DNA from 3 places in the Pseudomonas sp. GW822-FHT07A10 genome. Region 1 is predicted to be linked to each of the others. Evidence: predicted binding sites of a transcription regulator. Region 1 holds the regulator's gene; each other region holds the start of a gene.
What was found. Region 1 encodes sigma-54, which starts transcription at its own class of promoters, with help from an activator protein. Its sites were predicted from a motif close to ANTGGCATNNANNTTGCTNT; they were not measured.
Positions count from the first base shown of each region.

Region 2: the regulator sigma-54 is predicted to act here: its motif matches at 4,397-4,416, upstream of AC1RL4_RS07735 (CmpA/NrtA family ABC transporter substrate-binding protein).
Region 3: the regulator sigma-54 is predicted to act here: its motif matches at 3,871-3,890, upstream of glnA (glutamate--ammonia ligase).

Region 1 is NZ_JBXAKV010000015.1:23,989-31,587, forward strand. It holds gene AC1RL4_RS22600 (HPr family phosphocarrier protein) at 1-63, opposite strand, end outside; gene rapZ (RNase adapter RapZ) at 79-936, opposite strand; gene ptsN (PTS IIA-like nitrogen regulatory protein PtsN) at 939-1,403, opposite strand; gene hpf (ribosome hibernation-promoting factor, HPF/YfiA family) at 1,416-1,724, opposite strand; gene AC1RL4_RS22620 (RNA polymerase factor sigma-54) at 1,799-3,292, opposite strand; gene lptB (LPS export ABC transporter ATP-binding protein) at 3,477-4,202, opposite strand; gene lptA (lipopolysaccharide transport periplasmic protein LptA) at 4,202-4,747, opposite strand; gene lptC (LPS export ABC transporter periplasmic protein LptC) at 4,734-5,306, opposite strand; gene AC1RL4_RS22640 (KdsC family phosphatase) at 5,314-5,838, opposite strand; gene AC1RL4_RS22645 (KpsF/GutQ family sugar-phosphate isomerase) at 5,838-6,812, opposite strand; gene AC1RL4_RS22650 (ATP-binding cassette domain-containing protein) at 7,088-7,599, shown strand, end outside.
Region 2 is NZ_JBXAKV010000003.1:308,075-315,673, reverse strand. It holds gene AC1RL4_RS07750 (bifunctional protein-serine/threonine kinase/phosphatase) at 1-1,002, opposite strand, end outside; gene AC1RL4_RS07745 (nitrate/nitrite transporter) at 1,010-2,221, opposite strand; gene AC1RL4_RS07740 (ANTAR domain-containing response regulator) at 2,477-3,052, opposite strand; gene AC1RL4_RS07735 (CmpA/NrtA family ABC transporter substrate-binding protein) at 3,068-4,279, opposite strand; gene AC1RL4_RS07730 (quinone-dependent dihydroorotate dehydrogenase) at 4,506-5,525, shown strand; gene rmf (ribosome modulation factor) at 5,833-6,048, opposite strand; gene rlmKL (bifunctional 23S rRNA (guanine(2069)-N(7))-methyltransferase RlmK/23S rRNA (guanine(2445)-N(2))-methyltransferase RlmL) at 6,579-7,599, shown strand, end outside.
Region 3 is NZ_JBXAKV010000008.1:245,054-252,652, forward strand. It holds gene AC1RL4_RS15945 (DUF4124 domain-containing protein) at 453-1,073, opposite strand; gene AC1RL4_RS15950 (DUF4124 domain-containing protein) at 1,070-1,585, opposite strand; gene AC1RL4_RS15955 (chorismate mutase) at 1,687-2,235, opposite strand; gene glnA (glutamate--ammonia ligase) at 2,370-3,776, opposite strand; gene thiI (tRNA uracil 4-sulfurtransferase ThiI) at 4,105-5,559, shown strand; gene typA (translational GTPase TypA) at 5,699-7,519, shown strand.

The sequences.
Region 1 (7,599 bases):
TTTTGCAGACGCGCGGGCATGCAGGCCCAGCTTGTTGATGATTTCGATTTCCAGAGCAGGCATCGCGATGTGAATCCTTTAGCTGAGGTCGCGGTGGCGAACCTGGACGTTCTTCAGGGATTGTTGCAGGACCTGGCCCAGACGTTCGGTCAGGTAGACAGAGCGGTGATGCCCGCCGGTGCAGCCAATGGCAATAGTGACATAGGCGCGGTTGCTGGCGGCAAAGCGGGGCAGCCACTTGAGCAGGTAGGAGGAAATGTCCTGGAACATCTCTTCGACATCCGGCTGCGCCGCCAGGTAGTCGGCCACCGGTTGATCGAGCCCGGACTGTGCCCGCAGCTCCGGTTTCCAGTAAGGGTTAGGCAGGCAGCGCACGTCGAACACCAGATCGGCGTCCACCGGCATGCCACGCTTGAACCCGAAAGACTCCACCAGAAACGCAGTGCCGGGCTCCGGCTGATTCAGCAGGCGCAGCTTGATGGTGTCGCGCAGCTGATACAGGTTCAGATTGGTGGTGTTGACCTTGAGGTCGGCCAGATCGGCGATCGGCCCCAGCAGATTGGTTTCGTCCTCTATCGCTTCCGCCAGCGAGCGATTGGCGCTGCTCAGCGGGTGACGACGGCGGGTTTCCGAAAAACGTTTGAGCAGGGTCTCTTCATCGGCGTCCAGATACAGCACATCGCACTGGATATGCCGGCTGCGGACTTCTTCCAGCAATTCGGGAAACCGTGACAGGTGGCTCGGCAAGTTGCGTGCATCGATGGACACGGCCACCAGCGGTTGTGCCAGTTCGGTATGAATCAGCGCACGTTCGGCCAGTTCCGGCAGCAGGCCGGCAGGCAGGTTGTCGATGCAGTAGTAACCGTTGTCCTCGAGAACATCGAGGGCAGTGCTTTTACCTGAGCCGGAGCGGCCGCTGACGATGATCAGGCGCATGATTAGTGACCGTTTTGCTCGTCCAGGACAACCTGATACAAGGCTTCGTTGCTCGGGGCGCTGCGCAGTTTTTCACGCACTTCCTTGCGATCAAGCATGCTGGCGATCTGGCGCAGCAGCTCCAGGTGCGCATCGGTGGCGGCTTCCGGGACCAGGAGTACAAACAGCAGGTCAACCGGGGCACCGTCGATGGCGTCGAAATCGATGGGTGCATCCAGGTGCATCAAGGCACTGATGGGCGATCCGCAGCCCTTGAGACGGCAGTGGGGGATGGCGATACCGTTGCCAAATCCGGTGGAACCGAGTTTTTCACGGGCGACCAGACTCTCGAAGACATCCTGCATGGCCAGATCCGGCACTTCGCGATGGATGAGGTTGGCAATTTGCTCGAGGGCTTTCTTTTTACTGCCGCCCGGCACGTTCACCAGGGAACGGCCGGGGGTCAGGATGCTTTCAAGTCGGATCATGGGTTGGGAGTGTTAACGACCGGTCGCGCCCTGGAGGAGGCTCTGGGTCTTTTCCTTATGCTTTTTGAGTTGTTTATCCAGCTTGTCGGTCAGTGCGTCGATCGCTGCGTACATATCGGTATGTTCCGCGTTAGCGACCACCTCATTGCCGGGAATATGCAGCGTGGCTTCGATTTTCTGCTTGAGCTTCTCGACCGTCATCGTGACCTGCACGTTGGTGATCTTGTCGAAATGCCTCTCTAATCGTTCGAGTTTTTCGCCGATGTAGGTGCGAAGAGGTTCGGTCACTTCCAGTTGGTGTCCACTGATGTTGACTTGCATACAGCTTCTCCTTCGTTGCCAGTGCATAAAGCGGTAGATCCGATGATCTACCACTGGAACGCTGTGGCGTGGCTCTACATCAACCGCTTTCGTTCGCTCGAAGGCGCGATTCCTAGGGATTCGCGGTACTTGGCGACGGTGCGGCGAGCCACCTGAATGCCTTGTGCCTCCAGTAAACCAGCGATCTTGCTGTCACTCAACGGCTTTTTCTGATTTTCCGCGGCAACCAGTTTTTTGATGATCGCGCGGATCGCCGTGGACGAGCATTCACCGCCTTCGGAGGTGCTGACGTGGCTGGAAAAAAAGTATTTCAGTTCATAGATGCCCCGTGGGGTATGCATGAATTTTTGCGTGGTCACCCGTGAAATCGTCGATTCGTGCATGCCCACCGCTTCGGCGATGTCATGCAGCACCAACGGTTTCATGGCCTCGTCGCCGTACTCCAGGAAGCCGCGTTGATGCTCGACGATCTGGGTGGCCACTTTCATCAGCGTTTCGTTGCGGCTTTGCAGGCTCTTGATGAACCAGCGAGCCTCCTGCAGCTGATTTCGCATGAAGGTGTTGTCAGCGCTGGTATCGGCGCGGCGTACGAAGCCGGCATATTGGGCGTTGACCCGCAGGCGTGGCACCGACTCCTGGTTCAGCTCCACCAGCCAGCGCTCGTTGTCCTTGCGCACGATCACGTCAGGAACGACGTATTCGGCTTCGGTGGACTCGATTTGCGAACCCGGGCGCGGGTTGAGGCTCTGGACCAGTTCGATCACCTGGCGCAGTTCATCTTCCTTGAGCTTCATGCGGCGCATCAGCTGGCTGTAGTCGCGGCTGCCGAGCAGGTCGATGTAATCGGTGACCAGGCGCTTGGCCTCGGTCAGCCAAGGGGTCTTGGCGGGCAGTTGACGCAGTTGCAGCAGCAGGCATTCACCGAGATTGCGGGCGCCGATACCGGCGGGCTCGAATTGCTGGATGCGGTGCAGGACGGCTTCGATTTCGTCCAGTTCGATGTCCAGTTCCGGATCGAAGGCCTCGAGGATTTCCTCGAGGGTTTCGTCCAGATAGCCCTGATTGTTGATGCAGTCGATCAGGGTCACGGCGATCAGGCGATCGGTGTCGGACATCGGTGCCAGGTTCAGTTGCCAGAGCAAATGGCTTTGCAGGCTTTCACCGGCCGAAGTACGGGTGGTGAAATCCCACTCGTCGTCATCGTTGCTCGGCAGGCTGCTGGCGCTGGTCTGGTAGACGTCTTCCCAGGCGGTATCGACAGGCAATTCGTTGGGAATGCGCTCGTTCCAGTCGCCTTCCTCAAGGTTATCCACCGTCGGGGCGGTTTCCTGGTAGGAGGGTTCCTGAATGTCGGCGTTGGGTTGCTGTTCGGCTTTGTCGGCCAAGGGGTCGGCGTTATCGAAGTCGTCGCCTTCTTCCTGGCGTTCGAGCATCGGATTGGACTCCAGGGCCTCCTGGATTTCCTGTTGCAGGTCCAGGGTCGACAATTGGAGCAGGCGGATGGCCTGTTGCAGCTGCGGTGTCATCGTCAGCTGCTGGCCCATTCTCAAGACTAGCGATGGTTTCATGGCAGGGGCTTAACACCTTATTCGCCGGCGCACATGCGCCATCCACTACAGGGCGCCGAAGCGCCAAACATAAGCAAATTATATGCCTGAAACTGAAGTGTTTGCCTAGAGCGCTGTAACAATAAAAAACTATTGATTTTTTATTGAGATGAGCGCCGAGGCGACTGGCCAGGCACCTCAGCGCTTACAGGCGGAACTCATGGCCCAGATACACTTCCTTGACCAGTTCGTTGGCCAGGATGGTGGCGGAGTCGCCTTCAGCGATCAGCTGGCCATCGTTGACGATGTAGGCGGTTTCGCAGATGTCCAGGGTTTCACGGACGTTATGGTCAGTGATCAGCACGCCAATGCCTTTGGCTTTGAGGTGATGGATGATCTGCTTGATGTCGCCCACCGAGATTGGGTCCACGCCGGCGAAGGGTTCGTCGAGGAGGATGAATTTCGGGTTGGTGGCCAGTGCCCGGGCGATTTCCACCCGACGGCGTTCACCACCGGACAGGCTCATGCCAAGGCTGTCACGAATGTGGTGGATGTGAAATTCCTGCAGTAGGCTTTCCAGCTCTTTGCGGCGACCGGCCTTGTCGAGCTCCTTACGGGTTTCGAGGATGGCCATGATGTTGTCGGTCACCGACAGCTTGCGGAAGATCGACGCTTCTTGCGGAAGATAGCCGATACCGGCCTTCGCGCGACCATGCATCGGCTGGTGGCTGACGTCCAGGTCATCGATCAGTACGCGCCCCTGATCGGCCTGTACCAGGCCCACGATCATGTAGAAACAGGTGGTTTTGCCGGCGCCGTTGGGGCCAAGCAGGCCGACGATCTGGCCGCTGTCGATGGACAGGCTGACGTCGCGCACGACCTGGCGGCTCTTGTAGCTCTTGGCCAGGTGCTGAGCTTTCAGAGTTGCCATTACTGGGTTTTCTCGTCGGTTTTCTTCTTCGGCTGGATCACCATGTCGATACGCGGACGTGCCTCGGTGACCTTGCTGCCCGTGGCGCGACCGGCGCTGGCCAATTTTTTCACCGTGTCATAGACGATTTTTTCGCCCTGGGTGACGTTGTTGTCCTTGTCGACAACTTTGGCCTTGTCGATCAGTACGACGCGGTTTTGCGCGGCGTGATATTGGATGGTCACGCCCCAACCCTGAACAGGCTTGGTGTCGCCAGCTGTTTGCAATTGCTCGAAGTACGCCAGGTTGCCCACCGAGGTCACCACGTCGATGTCGCCAGTCGGGGTGCGAGTGATGGTCACGGTGTTGCCGGTGACCTTCATCGAGCCCTGAGTGATGATCACATCACCTTTATAGGTGGCAACACCGTTCTTGTCGTCCAGTTGGGCGTCGTCGGCCTGAATGCGGATAGGCTGCGCTTGATCGGTCGGCAGAGCCCAGGCGCTCACGCTTCCCAGTGCTGCGCTCAGACTGAGCAAAATAGGGAGGGTTTTAACGAGCCTCATACTGTCCTCTTACGTTCGATAGCAGGTGTATCCTGCTTTCTTTCAAGTACGCTTTCATTCCGTTGCCTGTCGATACACCGCCGGCGCCGTCGATTCTAACGGGTTGATCGGTCTGCGCATATTGCTGCTGCGGGAACACTGTCATACGGGTGGTGGTAATCAGGGTTTTACGGTTTTTTTCGTCGAAACGCGTGATACGTACCGAGTCGATCAGCTCGACCTGGGTGCCGTCCGGGTTGACTTCGCCGCGTTCGCTCTGGACGTGCCAGGGAAATTCGGTGCCGCGAAACATGTTCAGGTCAGGGTTGGACAGCAACGTCACTTCCGTCGCTTTCAGGTGTTCGACCTTGTCGGACGTCATTTCATACTGCAATTTGCCGTCCGGCAGGTACTGCACGCTGTGGGCGTTGGTGGCGTAATAGTCGATCATGGCTTCATCGACATGCGCCACTGGCTTGTCGAGGAAGCGTTCCGGGCTGATGTTCCAGTAGCCGACCGCAGCGAATAGCGCCGCGATGCAACCGAATATCAGGATGTTGCGAATCTTTTTGCTCAGCATGATGGGCTCACAGATACGCGGCGTTGGCCGCATCGAGGCGGCCCTGGGCGCGCAGGATCAATTCGCAGAATTCGCGCGCGGCACCCTCGCCGCCACGGGCCTGGGTGATGCCGTGGGCGTGTTCGCGCACGAAGCTGGCGGCGTTGGCCACGGCCATGCCCAGGCCGACGCGGCGAATCACCGGCAGGTCTGGCAGGTCGTCGCCGAGATAGGCCACTTGTTCATAGCTCAGGTTGAGTTGGGCAAGGAGCTCGTCGAGCACCACCAGTTTGTCTTCGCGACCCTGATACAGGTGTGGAATGCCGAGGTTTTTGGCCCGTCGTTCGACCACCGGGGTCTTGCGTCCGCTGATGATAGCGGTCTGCACGCCGGCTGCCATCAACATCTTGATGCCTTGGCCGTCGAGCGTGTTGAAGGTCTTGAATTCGCTGCCGTCTTCGAGGAAGTACAGGCGCCCGTCGGTCAGCACGCCGTCGACGTCGAATACCGCCAGTTTGATCTGTTTGCCGCGTTGCAGCAGGTCCGTGCTCATTACATTACTCCAGCGCGCAGCAAATCGTGCATGTTCAAGGCGCCGACCGGGCGGTCTTCGCTGTCGACCACGACCAATGCGTTGATCTTGTGGTCTTCCATGATTTTCAACGCCTCGGCAGCCAGCATCTCGGCACGTGCGGTCTTGCCGTGGGCGGTCATGACCTGCTCGATGGTGGCGCTGTGGATGTCGATGCTGCGGTCCAGGGTGCGACGCAGATCGCCGTCGGTGAAGATCCCGGCAAGTTTACCGTCGGCCTCTAGAACCACGGTCATGCCCAGGCCCTTGCGGGTCATTTCCATCAATGCGTCCTTGAGCAGGGTGCCGCGCTTAACCTGCGGCAGCTCCTGTCCGGCGTGCATGACGTTTTCCACTTTCAACAGCAGGCGTCGGCCAAGTGCGCCGCCTGGGTGGGAAAAGGCGAAATCTTCAGCGGTAAAGCCGCGGGCTTCCAGCAGCGCCACCGCCAGGGCATCGCCCATCACCAGAGCGGCGGTGGTCGATGAGGTTGGCGCCAGGTTCAGCGGGCAGGCTTCGTGCTCGACGTGGACGTTGAGGTTGACCTCGGCGGCCTTGGCCAGCGCCGAGTCGGGATTGCCGGTGACGCTGATCAATTTGATGCCCAGGCGCTTGATCAGTGGCAGCAGGGTAACGATTTCATTGGTGGAGCCGGAGTTCGATAGTGCCAGGATGATGTCGTCACGCGTGATCATGCCCATGTCGCCGTGGCTGGCTTCGGCTGGATGCACGAAGAACGCCGTGGTGCCGGTGCTGGCCAGGGTGGCGGCAATCTTGTTGCCGATGTGCCCCGATTTGCCCATGCCGACCACGACTACGCGGCCTTTGCTGGCCAGAATCATCTCGCAAGCGCGTACGAAATCTGCGTCGATATGGGGTAACAAGCCTTGCACGGCTTCCAGTTCGAGACGGATGGTGCGTTGTGCAGATTGAATCAGGTCGCTGGATTGGCTCATGTCAGAAATCGTATAGCCTGATGAAAAGGCGGCGATTATAACGGTAATGATCAAAACCCTCACGTAAGTTCGTCGCGGTTTGTCATTCCTTGTTGCCGAATCCTCTAAATAGATGATTCCAGGCGCTCATGTTGTTGATAGTGCCCGGCTTGGGCCTTGGGCGCTTGGTGATTGCAGTGATATAGTTCGCCGCCAGTTCGGCCTGCCCGGGAAGGTATGTGCTTTCGTCAGAAAGCCAGGCGTCCGAGTGAGAGGCTGCATCGCAAGGAGTTTAGATGAGTGCCGATAACGCCTACGCGGTCGAGCTGAAGGGACTGACCTTCAAGCGCGGTGCGCGCAGCATTTTCAATAACATTGATATCCGCATACCACGCGGCAAGGTCACCGGCATCATGGGGCCTTCCGGGTGTGGCAAGACCACGCTGTTGCGGTTGATGGGGGCCCAATTGCGCCCCACCAGCGGCGAAGTCTGGGTCAATGGCCAGAACCTGCCAACGTTGTCGCGCAGCGATTTGTTCGATGCGCGCAAGCACATGGGCGTGCTGTTTCAGAGCGGCGCGCTGTTTACCGATCTCGATGTATTCGAGAACGTTGCCTTTCCGCTGCGTGTTCATACCACGCTGCCGGAAGAGATGATTCGCGACATTGTCCTGCTCAAATTGCAGGCCGTGGGCTTGCGTGGCGCCCTAGACCTGATGCCTGACGAATTGTCTGGCGGCATGAAACGTCGAATCGCGCTGGCCCGGGCGATTGCCCTCGACCCGCAAATTCTCATGTACGACGAGCC
Region 2 (7,599 bases), on a different contig from region 1:
GTAGTACAAATGCTGACGCTGACTGGCGGCATGGACTTCAGGGAAGTGTCGACCGGCTACACGCTTGAGAAACCATTCCTCCGACAACAATGCCTGCCCGGCCTGGTGATCGTCACGTAGAGCACCGGGCAAGGTTTTCAGCAACCAGCGCTGTTGTTGTGCATCGCGCACCCGGTAGAGCAGCGATTGCTGGCTCTGGCCGAGAATCCCTTCGACCTGCCAGCCTTCGAAGGTCTGGCCCGGTTTCAGTGCAGGCGGGAGAGGCCATTGCTGCAGATGAATCAGTGCATCGCCAATGCTGGTTTCGCCAAGGGCATCGACCCGCACCAGCAGGGCGCTGGCATTGTCCTGGCTGCCGGCCAGGTGCGCGGCGCTGACCAAGGTCTGCGCGGCACTGTTGAGGTCAGGTTGATCGCGCAGAATCGCCGCGATGGCGGTGTCGCCCAGCACGGCCCAGATGCCGTCGCTGAGCAGCACGAAACTCTCGTTCAGGCGCAATTCGCCGTCCAGAAAGTCCAGCACCAGATGTTGATCCAGCCCCAAGGCCCGCTTGAGCACATGCTGCATGCCCGGCTGGTCCCAGACGTGATCCTCGCTCACCCGTTGCAAGGTGTCGGCGTGCCAGCGGTAAACCCGGCAATCGCCGACATGCGCCAAAGTGAAACGCCTGCCGCGCATCACCAAGGCACTGACCGTGGTCAGCAGCGGTTGCCCGCCGCCGTTGGCCTGCAACCAGCGGTTTTGCGCCAGCAGCAGGCGATCCAGCGCCTGGGCGACACCCCAGGTTTCCGGTGTGGCGTAATAATCCAGCGCCAAAGCCTGCAAGGTCGAACGGGCCGCGAGACCGCCATCGGCGCATTGGCTGACGCCGTCGGCGATGGCGAACAGGTAACCCTTGCTCGCCGCCAGTGCCGGGGCCGGAGTAACCAGGCGCAGAGCGTCCTGGTTCTCTTCGCGAGGCCCGATGGCGCTGGCTTCGGCAAAACTCAGTTGCAGGCTCATTCAGCCCTCACACTCGAGCTGCGGTGACGGCTGCCGAACCCCAAGTGGTTCTCCAGCGACGTTTCACCCCGTGCAGACCGAACCAGGCGAGTACGCCGAGGCTGGCGAACAACCACAAGGCCATTTGGTAGCTGCCGGTACTTTGCTTGATCGCGCCCATGCCGGCCGCCAGTGCGAAGCCACCGATGCCGCCGGCCATGCCGATCAAACCGGTCATCACACCAATCTCCCGACGAAAACGCTGCGGCACCAACTGGAACACGGCACCGTTACCTGCACCTAAACCGAGCATAGTGCAGACGAAAAGCGCCAACGCTGCGTAGGAACTCGGCAGATTGAAACCCACTGTCGCAATGCAGATCGCTGCCACGGTGTACATCGCCAACAGGGTGCGAATCCCGCCGAAGCGATCCGCCAGCGCGCCGCCCAGCGGACGCATCAGGCTGCCACCGAACACGCAAGCAGCGGTGTAGTAACCGGCGGTCACCGGGCTAAGGCCGTACTGGTCGTTGAAGTAGCCGGGCAGGGCGCTGGCCAGGCCGATGAAGCCGCCGAAGGTCACGCTGTAGAAAAACATGAACCACCAGCTGTCGCGGTCACCCAGGGCCTTGAGGTAGTCGGCCATGGACTTGGCTTTCGGCCGCTCAGGGGCATTCTTGGCCAGCCAGGCGAAGACGATCAGGGTCAGGATCAGCGGGATCAGGGCGAAGCCGAACACGTTGCTCCAGCCATACGCGGCGGCCAGCACCGGGGCGATCAGGGCGGCCAGCACGGTGCCCGAGTTACCGGCACCGGCGATGCCCATGGCTTTGCCTTGGTGCTGCGGCGGATACCATTGCGAGGCCAGCGGCAGGGCGACGGCGAAGGACGCACCGGCCATGCCGAGGAACAGGCCCAGCAACAGCGCTTGCTCGTAACTGTGGATGCCGACTTTCCAGGCAACGAGCAGGGCGCTGATAACGATTATCTGGCCGATGATCCCGGCGGTTTTTGGCGACAGGCGATCAGCCAGCAGGCCCATCGCAAAGCGCAATACGGCGCCGGCCAGAATCGGCGTGGCCACTACCAGCCCGCGCTGTTGGGTGGTCAGGTGCAGGTCAGCGGCGATCTGCACCGCCAGAGGGCCGAGCAGGTACCAGACCATGAAGCTCAGATCGAAATAGAGGAAGGCTGCGAACAGTGTCGGGGTATGGCCGGATTTCCAGAAGCTTGAATTCATCGCGCACCTCAGCTGTCAGGCGTATCAAGAAGGAGTCATGAGCTTGCAGGTGGGGCGCCGCAACGGCCGCACCACCAGCCCCGGTCTCTGGGGCCAAAACGGAAAAACGCCGCTACCTGATTCGCAAAAGGGGGCGAATGAGGTGAGCGACGTCTTTGTCGTAGGTGGGGCAACCGCCGTTGGTTACCTTGCAGGGATTACTTAGCGAGATCTGTGCCAACACGTGAGATCGAGGCTTGCCCGCGATAGCGTCCTTCAGCCAAGCAACTCACTCATGGCAATGATTTGCTCCGCCACCTGTATCAGTTTTTGCTGGCGGCTCATGGCCTGGCGGCGCATCAGGGTGTAGGCCTCTTCTTCGTTGCAGTCCTTCATCTTCATCAGCAGCCCCTTGGCCAGCTCAATGCGCTTGCGCTCGGCCAGTTGCTGGTCGCGGGCGTGCAGTTGGGCGCGCAGGGCCTGGTCGCTTTCAAAGCGCGCCATGGCCACATCGAGAATCGGCTGCAAGCGTTGTGCGTGAATACCTTCAACGATGTAGGCACTGACGCCGGACTTGATTGCCTGGCGCATTACGCCGGGGTCGTGCTCGTCGGTGAACATCACGATTGGCCGTGGTTGGTCGCGGGTCACCAGCACCACTTGCTCCATCACATCGCGGCTCGGTGACTCGGTATCGATCAGGATCACGTCCGGACGCACCGTTTCGACGCGCGCGGGCAGGTCGATGGTCAGGCCAGACTCGTCGATGACCTCGAACCCGGCTTCGGTCAGAGCCGCCTTCAGACGCCCGACTTTTTTTGCGGTGTCATTGATCAGCAGGATACGCAACATATTCGTAGGCTCCTGTCAGCGGCTGGCGAGAAGGGGAGCGCTGTCGCTCATGGCGTGCAGCGTAAAACTGCGGGCATAGCCGGCCGGGTCCGAACCGTCCCAGATCTTGCCGTCGATCAGTTGGCTGCTGCGCATTTCCTGAGTCCGGGCGGGCACGCCGACAGCGGTGGTGGCCTCACGGTATAAGTCTAGTTGCTGGACTTGGCGGGCCACGCCGAGGTAATCCGGGTCGTCACGCAGCAAACCCCAGCGACGGAACTGGGTCATGAACCACATGCCGTCGGACAAGTACGGCAGATTGACCTCGCCGCCACCGTGGAAACGCATCGCGTGCGGGTCTTGCCAGCGATTGCCCAAGCCGTCGGCGTAGTCACCGAGCAAGCGCGGTTCGATGCAATCGAGCGGGGCATCCAGGTATTCGGGGGCGCTCAACAGTTGCGCGGTGCTGCGGCGATTTTCGCGGCTGGCTTCGATGAAGCGGCTGGCCTCGAGGATCGCCATCACCAAGGCCCGGGCGGTATTGGGGTATTGCTCGACGAAGGCGCGGGTGCAGCCGAGGACTTTTTCCGGGTGGTCGGGCCAGATGGTCTGGGTGGTGGCCATGGTGAAACCGAGATTCTGTTGCACCGCACTGGCAGCCCACGGTTCGCCGACGCAGAAACCGTCGATGCGCCCGGCTTGCAGGTGCGCGATCATTTGCGGCGGGGGGACGACCACGCTGTCGACATCCTGCAACGGATGAATGCCCTGGCTCGCCAGCCAGTAATACAGCCACATGGCGTGGGTGCCCGTGGGAAATGTCTGGGCGAAGGTCAGTTTTGGGCGACTTTGGTGCACGTGATGGTCCAGTGCTTCAGGACTGGTCACGCCCAGGGCCTGCAAGCCGTGGGAGAGGTTGATGCTCTGGCCGTTCTGGTTCAGGCCCATGAGCACGGCCATATCGGTGGAGGCTACGCCGCCGATGCCCAGATGCACGGCGTAAATCAGGCCGTACAGGCTGTGGGCGGCGTCGAGTTCGCCGCTGACCAGTTTGTCTCGCAGGTTGGCCCAGGACGACTGGCGCTTGAGGTTCAGGGTCAGGCCGTAAGGCTGGGCGAAGCCCTGGGTGGCGGCGACCACCACTGAGGCGCAGTCGCTCAGAGCCATGAAGCCAAGGTTGATTTCGGTTTTTTCCGGGGCATCGCTGCCGTTGACCCAGGCCAGTGGGCCGGCTGATGGTTCATTCATCGATTTGCACCTTCCAAAAAAAACGTCGCCCCATGGCCTCTGCGCGAGCAGAGCCGGTGACGACGCCATTGTCCTGCCACTCATTCCGTCGTTGGCATGAGTGCTGATGACCATGTTGGTGCAAGGCATATGCCATCGCTGGCTGATTTTGTCGTGCGCCTCGCCTGTGGACTCGATGCGCGGCTATAATCGCCGCCTCTCATCGCCACCCGAGTCAAGCCTGCCCATGTACACCCTGGCCCGTCAGCTGCTGTTCAAACTTTCCCCGGAAACCTCCCACGATCTGTCCCTGGACCTGATCGGCGCGGGCGGACGTTTGGGCCTCAACGGCTTGCTGTGCAAGGCACCGGCGAAAATGCCGGTGACGGTCATGGGCCTGGAGTTCCCGAACCCGGTGGGTCTGGCGGCCGGTCTGGACAAGAACGGCGCGGCGATCGACGGATTTGCCCAACTGGGTTTCGGTTTCGTCGAAATCGGCACCATCACCCCGCGCCCGCAACCGGGTAATCCGAAACCACGGATTTTCCGCTTGCCGCAAGCCGAGGCGATCATCAACCGCATGGGTTTCAACAACCTTGGCGTCGATCACTTGCTCGCTCGCGTGGCCGCGGCCAAGTACAAGGGCGTGCTGGGTATCAACATCGGCAAGAACTTCGATACGCCGGTTGAACGTGCGGTCGACGATTACCTGATCTGCCTGGACAAGGTTTACGCCCACGCCAGCTACGTGACCGTCAACGTCAGCTCACCGAATACGCCGGGCCTGCGCAGCCTGCAATTCGGCGACTCGCTCAAGCAATTGCTCGCCGACCTGGCCACGCGCCGGGCGGAATTGGCCCTGCGCCACGGCAAACATGTGCCGCTGGCGATCAAGATCGCACCGGACATGAGCGATGAAGAAACCGCGCAGGTGGCCCAGGCACTGATCGAAACCGGGATGGATGCGGTGATCGCCACCAACACCACCCTGAGCCGCGTCGGCGTCGAAGGCCTGGAGCACGGTGACGAGGCGGGCGGGTTGTCCGGCGCACCGGTTCGCGACAAGAGCACCCACACCGTGAAGGTGCTGGCGGCGGAACTGGCCGGTCGCTTGCCGATCATCGCCGTGGGCGGTATCACCGAAGGCAAGCACGCAGCTGAGAAAATCACCGCGGGTGCGAGCCTGGTGCAGATTTACTCCGGCTTCATCTACAAAGGCCCGGCGTTGATTCGTGAGTCGGTAGACGCCATCGCCGCGCTGCGCTGAAGGCAGTGTAGGGACCTTGTGCTGAGGGCTTTTGTGGCGAGGGGGCTTGCCCCCGTTCGGCTGCGAAGCAGTCGTAAACCCTGTGTCCGTGTTCTCTCTGATTCACCGCGTTGCCTGGTTTTGGGGCCGCTTCGCAGCCCAACGGGGGCAAGCCCCCTCGCCACAATGGTTTCTTCGCTGAATTTGGAGCAGGCATAAAAAAGGGCTCCCCGAAGGAGCCCCTGGGCCGAAGCCCGCCGTCCGGATAGGACGTGCGTGGTTAAGTCGTAGCGTAATCAGATTGTCGTGTCGGAGTGTGTGCCCTGTATTAGCCGACGGCGTGAAGTTCGTTGAGTCTGTGGATTCCCGCAGTGCCGGTCATACCGTCCCAATTGTCGCCGCGTCCTTCTCGCCAGCCATTGATCCAGGCTTGGCGTACCGACGGTAGAGTAAAAGGGCAAAGCTCACGGGATTTACCACCAACGCCATATTGATATCCGCGCAAAAATGCTCTTTCCAACGGATCACGCTTAAGTCTTCTCATAGGGTGTTTCCCTCACTTGTTGACTGTATGTATCGCGTCGACCTCAATCGAGGTCAGGCAGAAAAATTCTGCCGTTGGTGGCTCGCTGCCGGCGTCGCGAGCCAAGGTGTTGACGCCGTTGCGACGTCAACCTGAGTTGAGTTCTAACCAATGCGTCACATCGAGGGAATGACCGTTTTGTCATAAGAACGTAACCATAAAGATGCTATGGCCATAAGTAACACGATATTTGTGCCGTGTTGATTGGCCAAAGCCCGGTATGATCGGCCCTCCGCTGGATGCTGGGGGTTGTGCCTTAACGAGAATGACACCCGTTGCTCTTGGGTATTATTCGACGAAGGGTCGACTTATGACATTTTGTTTCATCAACTTTTTTATCTGCCCTGGCATCTAAGCTCTTTTAACCCGAGCAGTCAGGGTGGGACGGCACACCTTCGTGCCACGCGGGCGTTCTGTTAGAAAAACGCCTGATTGAAAACCGGATCGGCAACGCGTTGCCGGTTCACTTAGCTAAAGGCTCTGGAATTACCATGTCCGATCGTTTCGAACTCTTCCTCACTTGCCCCAAAGGCCTTGAAGGTCTGCTCATCGAGGAAGCCGTCGGGCTTGGCCTTGAGGAAGCACGCGAGCACACCTCGGCTGTGCGCGGCATGGCCACCATGGAAACCGCTTATCGCTTGTGCCTGTGGTCGCGTCTGGCGAACCGGGTGCTGTTGGTGCTCAAGCGCTTCCCGATGAAGGACGCCGAAGACCTCTATCACGGCGTGCTGGATATCGATTGGCAAGACCACATGCTCAACGACGGCACCCTGGCCGTCGAATTCAGCGGTCACGGCTCTGGCATCGACAACACGCACTTTGGCGCCTTGAAGGTCAAGGATGCCATCGTCGACAAACTGCGCACCCCGCAAGGCGATCGTCCGTCCATCGACAAGCTCAACCCGGACCTGCGCGTTCACCTGCGTCTGGACCGTGGCGAAGCCATCCTGTCCCTCGACCTGTCCGGGCACAGCCTGCACCAGCGCGGTTATCGCTTGCAGCAAGGCGCGGCGCCGTTGAAGGAAAACCTCGCGGCAGCGATTCTGATCCGTGCCGGCTGGCCGCGCATTGCCGCCGATGGTGGCGCGCTGGCTGACCCGATGTGCGGTGTCGGCACGTTCCTGGTGGAAGCCGCCATGATCGCCGCCGACATGGCGCCGAACCTGCGTCGCGAGCAGTGGGGCTTCACCGCCTGGCTCGGGCACGTGCCGGCGCTGTGGAAAAAGCTCCACGAAGAGGCCACCGAACGCGCCGCGGCCGGCCTGGCCAAGCCACCGCTGTGGATTCGTGGTTACGAAGCCGACCCACGCCTGATTCAACCGGGCCGCAACAACGTCGAGCGTGCCGGCCTGAGCGAGTGGATCAAGATCTACCAGGGCGAAGTGGCAACGTTCGAGCCGCGTCCGGACCAGAACCAGAAAGGCCTGGTGATCTGCAACCCTCCGTATGGCGAGCGTCTGGGCGATGAGGCGAGCCTGCTCTACCTCTACCAGAACCTCGGCGAGCGTCTGC
Region 3 (7,599 bases), on a different contig from region 1:
TGATCGCGCCAGGCAAGGCGTAGGACGCAGAGAATGGCGTTCCCTTTTCAAGTCCTACAACGCAGCATGGCGCGATCACAGCGCCAACCCGAAGGGCAAAGCCCCACGAGACGCAATCCGTCGTTATTCGTCGTTCATTTGGAGCAACCAAACTTCTCTCCTCATGCCTAGTCTTGCGTCTCGTGGGGCTTTGCGCGATCGCCATTTACGGTGAGCACGCCCTACTCCCTCTTTTGGAGCAGGGCATGCGCATGAATAACGCGCCGGTATAAGGAAAATGCAAAAACCAAACCAAGGCTCCGAAAAGAAGCGTTTAGAGCCTGAAACGGGCGTTTTACGCTCGTTTGCATGGCGTTCTGCCAGTTTTTTCGGGTACTTTCGAACCAAAATGGGTTGAGATGTGGGTATGGTGCAGATGTTTGCACCAATATAGTGCGCAAACCTGAACGAGGTTAGAAGAAGGGCAAGAAGGCGCTTTTTTCTTCTTCAGGCTTGTCTTTAAGGGGGCATTCCGGCCGTTGGCCGTAGTCGGTGAGGGTGCAGGGTTTGACCTGGCGTTTCTGCGCCAGGGAAATGCGCAGCATATGGAACGGTTGATTGGCGGTGCGTTCGACGGTGTGGCCCTGTTCGTCGAGGATTTCCACCGACAGGTTGTGACTGCCGCGGTCGATATTGCTCAGGGCGAACACCGGGCTGGGGCCGGGCTCGGCAGTGGGCTGGCCGTCCAGCAGCAAACGGTAACGATGGCCCCGTTGCAGGCCGGGTTCGCTGGTAATGCTGACGATCAATTCACCGGCACTGCTACGGATCGTGGCATCCGGTTCCGGCACCAGCACCCGAAGCATGTCGTAATGAAACAGTGGCTTGGTCGGGTTTGTTTTCGCAGCGGTCATGGGCGCTGCGCCACTCGGGTTGGCTGACATTCGATTGCTTGTCGCCAACGGCACACGTTTGGCGTTGCGGGCGCCCGGCTGATCGGTGAAGACCCGATTACCCTGAGCGTCGATATAGGTGAAGACCTCGGCCATCGCCGGCAGGCTGACCAGGCACGCGATCAACAGCCAGGCCCTCAAGGTTTATGCACCCGTTGCACGGTGAGCGTCACGGTGGGGCTCTGTTGCACGACGTTTTGCCCGTCGATCACCTGAACCGCAAGGTTATGTTCGCCACGGTCGATGTTCACCAGTTGCAGGGTCGGCACGTTGCTCGGCTGGCCGTAGGGTTGACCGTCCAGTAACAGCCTCAATCGATGAGTGCCTTGCAGGCGTGGATTGATCAATACGCTGACGGTGAACGTGCCGTTGTTGGCGCGCAAGGCTTCTTCGGTGGGCAGGCCGCTCAGCTCCAGCACCTGATAGGCGCTGTGCGCTTGGTCACGGCTACTGGCTTGCGCAGGTGCTACGGGTTCGCTGGGCGACTGACGCTCGACGCTGTTGAGCGGTGGCAATTCGACCGGCCGGGCTTTGACGCCGTCGGGCGGCTGATTGCTGTAGGCGGTGTTGCCATTGGCGTCGGTGTACTTATAGATCTGCGCGGCGACGGGCAGGGCGATCAGTACGAGCAGGCATAACAACAATGAGCGCATTGCAGGCTTCCATTGGCCGTTGGGCAAGTGTCCGGCCCTGTTCCGTTCGTGGCGACTAAGCGCTGAGCATAGAGCACATCAGCGCATGTCGGCAGGCCGGCTCAGCGGCTGGTGCTGCACAACTCAGCGCTGGCGCGTACCTTGGCGAGCTCGCGCAGAGACACTTGGGTGCCGGTTTTATTGGCTTTGGCCAGCCAGGATGGGCACTGCGGGTCGTTGCGATAAGGGCTGAAATCGGCCAGTTGTTGCAGCAGGCGTTTTTGTAACTGATCAAGTTGCGGGCGGATCTGCCCGACGAGGTCGGGGCGAGGATCGTCGGGTGCCTTGCCTTGCGCATGCCAGTCAGACAAATGCGCGTATTGCACCAGTTTGTTGGCCTCGATCTGCGCCGAGAAGAACTGTTCGACGGCTTCGTTACTCAATTTATAAGCAGGTGCCAGGGCCACGGCACCAGCAATTACCTCACGCTCGCGCTGACGGTCCTCGACGGGTTTACCGCTGTCCCATTTGCTCAACGCGACTTGATCGGCAATCGCCAGGCGCTCCTCGATGGTGCCTAGTAGCGGGGCGAGGGCGGCAGGTGCCGGGCTGGCAAAAGCGCTGTTGGCCAGCAGGGCAGTGAGCAAGGCAAGGGATGAGCGTAGGCGCATGGAGGATCTCGACTTTATCGGGTGAAGGCCATGATGCACGCAACCGGGCATCCGATGACAGACGTTCGCCCACAAAAAAGGCCTCCCGAAGGAGGCCTCTCTTTTGTCACGCTGCGTAGTGCAGCGCTACCGGATCAGCAGCTGTAGTACAGCTCATATTCCAGTGGGTGTACGAAGGTACGAACCTTGATTTCTTCTTCGCTTTTCAGAGCGATGTAAGCGTCGATGAAGTCGTCGCTGAAAACGCCGCCTTTGGTCAGGAACGCACGACCTTTGTCCAGCTCTTCCAGGGCTTCTTTCAGGCTGCCGCAAACTTGTGGGATCTCTTTCGCCTCTTCAGGCGGCAGGTCGTACAGGTTTTTGTCAGCTGCATCGCCAGGGTGGATCTTGTTCTGGATGCCGTCCAGGCCAGCCATCAACAGTGCAGCGAAGCCCAGGTATGGGTTGGCTGCTGGATCCGGGAAGCGGGCTTCGATACGGCGAGCGCGAGGGCTGGACACGTAAGGAATACGGATCGAAGCGGAACGGTTGCGAGCCGAGTAGGCCAGCATCACTGGAGCTTCGAAACCTGGGACCAGACGCTTGTAGGAGTTGGTCGACGGGTTGGTGAAGCCGTTCAGAGCCTTACCGTGCTTGATGATGCCGCCGATGAAGTACAGAGCGGTGTCGGACAGGCCGGCATAGCCTTCGCCAGCGAAGGTGTTCTTGCCATCTTTGGCGATGGACAGGTGAACGTGCATACCCGAACCGTTGTCGCCGTACAGCGGCTTAGGCATGAAGGTCGCGGTGCGGCCGTATGCGTCAGCTACGTTGTGTACGCAGTATTTCAGGGTCTGAACTTCGTCAGCCTTGGCAACCAGGGTGTTGAACTTCACGCCGATTTCGTTCTGACCGGCAGTCGCCACTTCGTGGTGGTGAACTTCGATGACCAGGCCCATTTCTTCCATGGCGTTGCACATGGAGGTACGGATTTCGTGGTCGTGGTCGAACGGCGGAACCGGGAAGTAGCCGCCTTTGACGCCTGGACGGTGGCCTTTGTTGCCGCCTTCCACGTCCTGGTCGGACATCCACGAACCTTGTTCGGAGAAGATTTTGAACATCGAGCCGGAGATGTCGGACTTGAACTTCACTTCGTCGAAGATGAAGAACTCAGGCTCTGGACCCACAAATACGGTGTCGCCGATACCGGTCGACTTCAGGTATTCCTCGGCACGCTTGGCGATCGCCCGTGGGTCACGGTCGTAGCCTTGCATGGTCGAAGGCTCGATCACGTCGCAAACCAGGATCAGGGTCGGCTCTTCGGTGAACGGGTCGAGAACGGCAGTGGTGTCGTCCGGCATCAGGATCATGTCGGAAGCTTCGATGCCTTTCCAGCCAGCGATGGAGGAACCGTCGAACATTTTGCCTTCTTCGAAGAAAGCTTCATCCAGCGCATCGCGAGCCGGCATGGTCACGTGGTGCTGAGTGCCTTTGGTGTCCGTGAAGCGCAGATCAATCCACTTGACGTCATGATCTTTGATGAGTTGAACCGACTTCGACATAGTGTCCTCCGGGTGGCTTAGGGCTTGTAATGGATGCCCTTAAATGTGGGTGATGCCGGCGCGAATACTCTGCCATGGCAACCTGCCTCACAAGGGAGCAAATTGCATGCCAGTGCCTCATCATGGGTTTTTTGCCCCAATATCACGCTTGCAAGGGGGCGGCGCACCATAAAGCGCAAAATATCGCCCTGTAATGTAGCGTCGAATTCCATAAATGACCCGTTTTGGTGCATGCAAAACCTTCTGCACATTAACTGGTTAAACCTTGAGCAATTTCCGCTATAATCCGCGCCCCCCTTTTTCGGCTGGCCCTGCGCGCGCTGTTTTCATGAAACTAATCGTAAAAGTCTTCCCCGAGATCACCATCAAGAGCCGCCCGGTACGGATGCGTTTCATCCGCCAGTTGGCCAAAAACATCCGTACCGTGCTCCGCGATCTGGACCCGGCCGTGGTGGTGAACGGTGTGTGGGACAATCTCGAGCTGGAAACCCGCGTCAGCGACCCCAAGGTCCTGAAAGAGATGGGCGAGCGCCTGACTTGCACGCCGGGCATCGCGCACTTTCTGCAGATCGACGAGTACCCGCTGGGCGATTTCGACGACATCGTCGAGAAGTGCAAGCAGCACTACGGCGATGCGCTGGCCGGAAAGATTTTCTCGGTGCGCTGCAAGCGAGCCGGCAAGCACCCATTCAGTTCGATAGACATCGAGAAATATGTCGGCAGCCAGTTGCGCCGTCAGTGTGGTGCCGCCGGGATCGACCTGAAAAAGCCCGAAATCGAAGTCCGTATCGAAGTTCGCGACCAACGGTTGTTCGTGATCCATAGCCAGCACAACGGCATCGGCGGTTATCCGCTCGGGGCCCTGGAACAGACGCTTGTACTGATGTCCGGCGGCTTCGATTCCACCGTTGCGGCCTACCAGATCATGCGCCGCGGGCTGATGAGCCATTTCTGCTTCTTCAATCTGGGCGGACGAGCCCATGAGCTGGGCGTGATGGAAGTCGCGCACTTCATCTGGAAGAAGTACGGCAGCTCCCAACGCGTGTTATTTGTCAGTGTGCCGTTCGAGGAAGTTCTGGGAGAAATTCTCGGGAAAGTCGATAACAGTCATATGGGTGTAGTTTTGAAGCGTATGATGTTGCGCGCTGCTTCCCGAATTGCTGATCGACTGCACATCGAAGCGCTGGTCACTGGCGAGGCGATCTCCCAGGTGTCGAGCCAGACGTTGCCGAACCTGTCCGTGATCGACTGCGTGACCGACAAGCTGGTCTTGCGTCCACTGATCGCCAGTCACAAGCAGGACATCATCGACACGGCCAACGAGATCGGCACCGCCGATTTCGCCCGGCACATGCCGGAGTACTGCGGGGTCATCTCGGTCAATCCGAAGACGGCGGCCAAGCGCTACCGCGTGGAGCACGAAGAGAAAGAATTCGACATGGCAGTCCTTGAGCGCGCGCTCGAGAATGCCAAACTGGTGCCGATCGATCGCGTGATCGACGAATTGGGCCAGGATTTGCAGATTGAAGAAGTCAGCGAAGCGCTGGCGGGCCAGATCATCATCGATATCCGTCACCCGGATGCCGCCGAAGACGACCCGCTGGAGCTTCCTGGTATCGAGGTACAGACGATGCCGTTTTATGCACTGAACGCTCGTTTCAAGGAACTGGACCCTACTCGCCAGTACCTGCTGTATTGCGACAAAGGCGTGATGAGTCGCCTGCATGCCCACCATTTGCTCAGTGAGGGGCATGCCAATGTGCGCGTTTATCGACCGAGCTAAGTGCCCGGGGCTGTTTGCCTGTGGCCTGCGTCACCGGCCCCCCGATGCCACCGTCAAGCTGTAACGGCTTGTCCGGACGCTACTGTTAATCGCTGCCAAGACTTGTCAGCACACCGAATCCTCTGATCGAGATACACAAGTGATCGAAAATCTACGCAACATCGCCATCATTGCCCACGTTGACCATGGTAAAACCACCCTGGTAGACAAACTCTTGCGTCAATCCGGCACCCTGGAACGCAACGAGCTCAACGACGAGCGCGTGATGGACTCCAACGACCAGGAGAAAGAGCGCGGTATTACCATTCTGGCGAAAAACACCGCCATCAACTGGAACGGCTACCACATCAACATCGTGGACACCCCGGGCCACGCCGACTTCGGCGGTGAAGTTGAACGCGTAATGTCGATGGTCGACTCCGTTCTGCTGCTGGTTGACGCTCAAGACGGCCCTATGCCGCAAACCCGTTTCGTGACCAAGAAGGCGTTCGAAGCCGGCCTGCGTCCAATCGTGTGCATCAACAAGGTTGACCGTCCAGGCGCGCGTCCGGACTGGGTTCTGGACCAGATCTTCGACCTGTTCGACAACCTGGGTGCTACCGAAGAACAGCTGGACTTCAAAGTCGTCTACGCCTCGGCCCTGAACGGCATCGCCGGTCTGGACCACACCGACATGGCTGAAGACATGACCCCGTTGTACCAGTCGATCGTCGACAACGTACCGGCTCCTAAAGTTGACCGTGAAGGCCCGTTCCAGATGCAAATCTCGGCACTGGACTACAACAGCTTCCTGGGTGTTATCGGTGTTGGCCGTATCGCTCGTGGTAGCGTCAAGCCGAACACTCCAGTCGTGGCCATTGGCGCCGACGGCAAGAAGCGTAACGGTCGTATCCTGAAGCTGATGGGTCACCACGGCCTGCACCGTATCGACGTTGAAGAAGCGTTTGCCGGTGACATCGTGTGCGTTAGCGGTATGGACTCGCTGTTCATCTCCGACACCCTGTGCCAGCCGGACAACGTCGAGGCGATGAAGCCTCTGACCGTTGACGAGCCAACCGTTTCCATGACCTTCCAGGTAAACGACTCGCCTTTCTGCGGTAAAGAAGGCAAGTTCGTGACTTCCCGTAACATCAAGGAACGTCTGGATAAAGAGCTGCTGTACAACGTTGCACTGCGCGTTGAAGAAGGCGACTCGGCTGACAAGTTCAAGGTTTCCGGCCGTGGTGAGCTGCACCTCTCGGTACTGATCGAAACCATGCGTCGCGAAGGCTTCGAAATGGGCGTTGGTCGTCCGGAAGTGATCATCCGTCAAGTTGACGGCGTGAAGCAGGAACCGTTCGAAAACGTAACCATCGACACCCCTGAAGAATCCCAGGGCAAGGTCATGGAAGAGATGGGCCTGCGTAAAGGCGACCTGACCAACATGGTGCCGGATGGCAAAGGCCGTGTTCGTCTGGAGTACAACATCCCTGCTCGCGGTCTGATCGGTTTCCGTAACCAGTTCCTGACCCTGACCAACGGTGCTGGCATCCTGACCTCGATCTTCGATCGCTACGACACCATGAAGTCCGGCGACATGTCCGGTCGTCAGAACGGTGTTCTGGTATCGGTAGAAACCGGCAAGGCGCTGACCTACTCCCTGGAAACCCTGCAGGCGCGTGGCAAGCTGTTCGTTGAACACGGTCAAGAGATCTACAACGGTCAGATCGTTGGTCTGAACAGCCGTGACAACGACATGGGCGTCAACCCAACCAAAGGCAAGAAGCTCGACAACATGCGTGCTTCGGGTAAAGACGAAACCATCGCTCTGGTTCCACCTGTTCGCTTCACTCTGGAACAGGCCCTGGAATTCATCCAGGATGACGAGCTGTGCGAAGTGACACCTAAGTCGATCCGCCTGCGTAAGAAGATCCTGGACGAAGGCGAGCGTACCCGCGCTGCCAAGAAAGCCAAGAACTGAGTTAACTCAGGCTGAATGAAAACGCCCCCGGTCGAAAGGCCGGGGGCGTTTTTGTTTGTCTGGCTGTAGCAGCTGCCGAG